One region of the Turicibacter sanguinis genome, then DNA from elsewhere that is predicted to be linked to it. Evidence: predicted binding sites of a transcription regulator. Region 1 holds the regulator's gene; the other holds the start of a gene.
What was found. Region 1 encodes HrcA, which represses chaperone genes, less so after heat shock. Its sites were predicted from a motif close to TTTTAGCACTNNNNNNNNNNNAGTGCTAAAA; they were not measured.

Region 1 (3,433 bases):
AGAAGGTCGGAATGAAATCATTTGCTCATGCAAGTAGTTCACAATTATCAGGGGGGCAAAAACAACGTGTAGCCATTGCGCGTGCTTTATGTATGGAACCAGAAGTATTGTTATTTGATGAACCGACAAGTGCCCTTGATCCCGAAATGGTGGGTGACGTTTTAAAAGTCATGAAACAATTAGCGGAGGATGGATTAACGATGATTGTGGTGACACATGAAATGGGATTTGCTAAAGAGGTGAGTCATCGAGTTGTTTTTATGGATCGAGGGGTGATTGCTGAGGAAGGAACACCAGATGAAATCTTTGTAAATCCTAAACAGGCACGAACGAAAGAATTTTTACGCCGATATTTAAATTAGTTAAAGGATCATGTTGGCGCTCCATTTACTGTTTAAAATAAAGGGATTGTTAGAAAGTTATGGGGATAGGTGTCTAAAAATGTGAAATAATATTTGGGTGAAAGTGCAATCTATTTGTAATTTCATGGTAATATGATATACTTATGATAGACTATCAAGAAGTATTAGAGGAGGAAATAAACATGGCAGTTATTCATGCAACAGAAGAAAATTTTGCTCAAGAAATTGCAACTGGATTAGTTTTAGTTGATTTTTATGCAGATTGGTGCGGACCATGTAAGATGATTGCGCCTGTTCTAGAAGAGTTAGCGACTGAATTACAAGGTGTTGCTAAAATTGTTAAAGTAAACGTGGATCATTGTCCAGGTGTTGCGTCACAATTTAAAGTGATGTCAATTCCAACATTAATTTTATTTAAAGACGGTCAAGCAGTTCAGCAAACAGTTGGATTCCAACCAAAAGCGTCGTTATTATCATTAATTGAATCGCATAAATAATTCAAAAAGACGCTCCTAGGAGTGTCTTTTTTTGTATGAAATAGCATGAAATGAGAATATTAATCAAGGTAGACGGTTGCTGAAGTTAGACTTCTGAAAAAAATAAAAAATTAGCACTAATGAGTTGACAGTGCTAATAAGGTTATATATAATGGTATTAGCACTTGATGATAACGAGTGCTAAAAGAGGTGTTTACATTGCTAACGGAACGACAAATACTTGTTTTAAAGGCAATTGTAGAAGAGTTCATACACACGGCACAGCCAGTAGGTTCGCGCGTCTTATCTAAAAAAGAAGAACTGAATTTTTCAGCTGCTACGATTCGAAATGAAATGGCAGATTTAGAAGATTTGGGCTTTCTTGAAAAAACACATACGTCAAGTGGTCGGATCCCGAGTCAAAAGGGATATCGTTATTACGTAGACTACCTTGTAAAAGAAGAACCTATGGAGACAACACCAGAAGTAGGAATATTTAAACAATTGTTAAATCAAAAACAATTTGAACGTGAAACAACCATTAAAGAAGCGGTTAAATTGCTCTCAAGTTTAACGAATTATACGTCAATTTTATTAGGTCCCTCTCGTGATTACAGTCGAGTGAAAAAAATTCAGTTTGTTCCGATTTCAGATGCACAAGCTGTCTTTGTTCTTATTACAGACCAAGGGCATGTTGAGAGTCGGACAATTACGATTCCTGACAATATTGATATTAAAAAAATGGAGACCATTATTAAAGCGCTCGATGAATTACTTGTCGGTGAATTTGTGGGTGAAATCCATGATAAGTTAACTGAAAGCTTTGAAAATCAATTACATGATTTCATTACATACAAAGAGGAAATTATGTATACAATGCTTCAATTACTTTCTCAGTCGCTCTCTCAAAACAATTATATTCTAAGTGGAAAATCTAATATTTTGAAACAACCAGAATTCAATGATTTAGATAAAGCTTATCATTTGTTTAGTATGATTGAAGCAGATGAGATTGTAAAAGTTATTGAGTCAGATGATGAGACTCATGAATTGACGGTTAAAATTGGACAAGAAAACGAAATAAAAGCGATGGAAAACTGTACACTAATCACGGTTCCGTACCAAATTAGTGACCATGAATTTGGGAAGATTGCGGTTTTAGGACCGACGAGAATGGAGTATCGAAAAATCATTCCACTTCTTGAGCATGTCGCACGAATTATGTCTGATTTATATAAATAGGAGGTGGGGCGGTTGAATAAGGAAACCCAACCAGTTGAAGAATTAGAAGAATTAAATGAAGAAGCAGGTTGCCAAGAAGCAAATGGTGATTGCCAGTGTGAGACGGAATCAGAAGTTATCGATGAAACAGTGGAATTAAAACAACAAATTCAAGATCTGAAAGATCAATTGTTACGTAATGCAGCTGAACTTGAAAACTTTAAACGTCGTATGAATGAAGAACGCGTTCGTGAAGCGAAATATCGCTCACAGGCTGTGATTACGAATATTATTCCAGCGATTGATAACTTTGAGCGTGCTTTATCTAGTACGGTTGAAGATGAAAATACAAAAACATTCTTAACAGGATTTAAAATGATTCATACCCAATTACTTGAGGCATTAAAGCAAGAAGGGGTTGAAGTCATTAAAGCAGAAGGCGTGGCCTTCGATCCAACTGTGCATCAAGCTGTGATGCAAGAAGCAGTTGAAGGGGTAGAATCAGGAATGGTTTTACAAGAACTTCAAAAAGGTTATAAATTAAAAGATCGTGTTATTAGACCTTCAATGGTAAAAGTAAGCGAATAATTCTAAATTGTTATATAGGAGGATGAATCTCAATGGGTAAAATTATTGGTATTGACTTAGGAACAACTAACTCATGTGTTGCAGTTATGGAAGGTGGAGAAGCGAAAGTTATCGCTAATCCAGAAGGAGCTCGTACAACGCCATCAGTTGTATCATTCAAAGGTGAAGAACGTCAAGTAGGTGATGTTGCAAAACGTCAAGCAATTACAAATCCAAATACAATCATGTCTATTAAACGTCATATGGGAACAAACCATAAAGAAACAATTGAAGGAAAATCTTATACACCACAAGAAATTTCAGCAATTATTTTACAAAATTTAAAAGCAACGGCTGAAGCATACTTAGGTGAACCAGTAACTGAAGCAGTTATTACAGTTCCAGCTTACTTCAATGATGCTGAACGTCAAGCGACTAAAGATGCAGGACGTATTGCAGGTCTTGATGTTAAACGTATCATCAATGAACCAACAGCAGCAGCTTTAGCTTATGGATTAGATAAAACAGATAAAGAACAAACAATTTTAGTATATGACTTAGGAGGAGGAACTTTTGACGTTTCAATTCTTGAGTTAGCAGATGGAACATTTGAAGTATTATCAACAGCGGGAGATAATCGTTTAGGTGGAGATGATTTCGACCAAGTGATTATTGACTGGTTAGTAAAAGAATTTAAATCAGAAACAGGTGTTGATTTATCAGCAGATAAAATGGCAATGCAACGTTTAAAAGATGCGGCTGAAAAAGCTAAAAAAGACTTATCAGGAGTGACATCTGTCCAAATTT
Region 2 (3,433 bases), 520 kb from region 1:
ATGATCTTCATTAACGAATCATATAAAGCAACAAGTATTCCTCGTGAATATGTAGAAGGATTCGTCAAATTATTAAATCCAATCGCTCCGCATATGACAGAAGAAATCTGGTCAGTTTTAGGACATGAAGAGACAATGACATATGAAGCATGGCCAACATATGACGAAGCAAAATTAGTTTCTGATACGATTACAATTATCGCGCAAGTTAACGGTAAATTACGTGGACGTATCGAAGTGCCGGCTACGATTTCTAAAGAAGAAATGCAAGAAGTAGCAATGGCAAACGAAAATGTTCAAAACTTTATTTCTGGAAAAGAAATCGTGAAAGTAATCGCGGTACCAGGAAAATTAGTCAATATTGTTGTAAAATAATGAAATTTAAAATCCCTCTGAAGACTATTTCGTTGGAGGGATTTTTTATATTGGGTTTGAGTTGCCAAAAATGATGATAGATTATCGCATAGTATGTCAGCTTGAATAAAATATTAAAACTAGATAGATATTATAATAAAAAAGCATTCTCATCAAAATTGAGAATGCTTTTTTTGTTATTTTGTTAAGATGTATTGTTCTAAATAGTGAGCAACACCACTCTCTTTGTTTGATTTGGTTGTGGTATTGGCTGCTTCTTTTAATTTGTCAATGGCATTGTCCATGGCAACCCCAACTCCGGCATACATTAACATTTCAATATCGTTATCTCCATCTCCAAAGGCGATGATATCTTTTGGCTCAATATTATAATATTTTGCTAGTTTTTCAATTGCTGTTGCTTTATTCGTATCTGATTTAAAGACTTCGATAATATTATCATTGTCTCCGTCCCAGTTACGGCATGTAATGATATCAGAGTAATGTTCACGTAAAAAGGCCATGACTTCTTCTGCCATTCCTTTTTTCGTTTCAAGTAAGAAGCCATTTGGATGCTCATCTAATGTTTCTTTAAATGGTCCAAATTTAACTGACGTACAGGTGTCAATATGGAACCAATCACGGATTGTATCACCTTGATGTAAAACATATAAGTGATCTTTGTATTCACAAAATGCATTGACGATGTAATTTTGTAATTCTGAATCGAATAATGTAATAATAACTTCTGTTGGAATTTGAGCTAAGATATCTTCAAATGAATCATCTTCAGGATGATGTATATATGCTCCATTAAAGTTAATAATAGGTGTATCGAGACCTAATTCTTTATAAAAATGTAATGAAGCACGAGCTGGTCGTCCTGTTGCAATGACAACGATATGACCTTCTTCTTTAGCTTTCATTAAAGCTTCTTTTGTTTTAGGATCGAGTGATTCCCAGCTTTGTAAAGCAGTCCCATCCAAATCTGTTACGATTAATTTTTTGTTCTCCATTTTAACACCTCCGGCTTAGTTAATATAATAGCATAGATTAATCGAATTTCAAAACGACAGTAGGTTTCATCATCAGCCACTTTTCCTAAATTATGAAGTTTTATCCTTTAGTATACATAAATTCCTAAACATAACGCATAAAATTATTAGCACTCTTATTGAACGAGTGCTAAAGTTGTGATATGATAATGATGTCAGCATATAATGACTATGAAGAATGGAGTGAAGAATTATGAATATTAATAAAATGACTGAAAAGTTACAACAGGGTTTAGTTAATGCTCAGTCTCTTGCAACTTCATTAAACCACCAAGAGATTGATACAGCGCATTTACTAAGTTCTTTATTACAAGATTCTGAAGGGTTAGCCTCACGTGTATTTGTGAAGCTAGGGTATCCCGTTCAAGAGATTGTAAAAGATTTAAAACAGATTTTAAATAAAAAACCAAGTGTAACAGGAAGTTCAGCCGAACCGTATGTATCAGCTGATTTGAATCGCGCTCTTTTAAAAGCAGATGATTATGCTCGTGCATGGAAAGATGATTATTTATCAGTTGAACATGTGTTACTAGCAATGCTTGAATCGAAAGATTATGAGATGAAACAGCTCATTAAAAAATATAATTTAAATGAAAAACAATTAAAAGAAGTTATTTCACAGATAAGGGGGAATTCACGAGTGATGACACAAAATCCAGAAGCAACTTATGAAGTGTTAGAAAAATACGGACGCGATTTAGTTGAAGATGTGAAATCAGGAAAAATTGATCCGGTTATTGGACGTGATGAAGAAATTCGTCGTGCGATTCGTATTCTTTCTCGTAAAACTAAAAATAACCCAGTTTTAATTGGTGAACCTGGGGTTGGGAAAACAGCAATTGTCGAAGGTCTTGCTCAACGTATTGTTCGCCAAGATGTTCCCGAAAGTTTAAAAGATAAAGTGATTTTTGAACTTGATTTAGCTGCCTTAGTAGCGGGAGCTAAGTACCGTGGTGAGTTTGAGGAACGTTTAAAAGCTGTCTTAAATGAAGTGAAAAATAGCGATGGACGTATCATTTTATTTATTGATGAAATTCATACCATTGTCGGTGCAGGTCGTACAGATGGAGCAATGGATGCAGGAAATTTATTAAAACCATTACTTGCTCGTGGTGAATTACACTGCATTGGGGCGACAACATTAAAAGAATATCGTGAATACATCGAAAAAGATCCGGCACTTGAACGCCGATTCCAAAAAGTTCAAGTTAATGAACCAACGGTTGAAGATACTGTTTCGATTTTACGTGGATTAAAAGATCGTTTTGAAGTACATCATCGTGTGAGTATTTCAGACCGTGCTATTGTAGCAGCCGCTACGCTATCAGATCGTTACATAACTGACCGCTTTTTACCAGATAAAGCAATTGATTTAATTGATGAGGCTTGTGCAACAATTCGTACTGAGATTGACTCATTACCAGAAGAACTTGATCGCATTAACCGTCGTGTCATGCAGTTAGAAATTGAAGAAGCAGCGTTAAAAAAAGAAACAGACGAATTCAGTAAACAACGTCTTCATACCCTTCAAAAAGAATTAGCGGACTTAAAAGATGAATTAAATGTTTTAAAATTACAATGGGAAAAAGAAAAACAAGCGATTCATGGGGTTGCCGATTTGAAAAAAGAACTTGAACTTGCTCGCCGTCAATTAGAAGATGCTCAAGCTCGTGGTGAATATGAAAAAGCAGCGGAATTACAATATGGTAAAATTCCAGGACTTGAAAAACAAATTGCTGAAGTAGAAGCCATGCAACAAGATGAGGCTGGAAAAGAAAATCGATTACTTCGTGAAAATGTCACAGAAGAAGAGATTGGTGAAATTATTTCTCGTTGGACAGGTATTCCAGTTGCGAAACTTGTGCAAGGAGAACGTGAAAAATTATTAAATTTAAAAGAGGATTTAAGACGTCGTGTTATGGGACAAGATGCGGCGATTGATTTAGTAGGAGATGCCATTATTCGTGCGCGTGCCGGAATCAAAGATCCACATCGTCCAATCGGTTCATTCTTATTCCTTGGAC

Region 2: the regulator HrcA is predicted to act here: its motif matches at 1,515-1,545, upstream of clpB (ATP-dependent chaperone ClpB).

Annotation. Positions count from the first base shown of each region.
Region 1 is NZ_CP053187.1:2,743,448-2,746,880, reverse strand. Features, by position in the region: gene HLK68_RS13320 (amino acid ABC transporter ATP-binding protein) at 1-362, shown strand, start outside; gene trxA (thioredoxin) at 545-859, shown strand; gene hrcA (heat-inducible transcriptional repressor HrcA) at 1,058-2,080, shown strand; gene grpE (nucleotide exchange factor GrpE) at 2,093-2,647, shown strand; gene dnaK (molecular chaperone DnaK) at 2,680-3,433, shown strand, end outside.
Region 2 is NZ_CP053187.1:262,672-266,104, reverse strand. Features, by position in the region: gene leuS (leucine--tRNA ligase) at 1-375, shown strand, start outside; gene HLK68_RS01480 (Cof-type HAD-IIB family hydrolase) at 552-1,370, opposite strand; gene clpB (ATP-dependent chaperone ClpB) at 1,603-3,433, shown strand, end outside.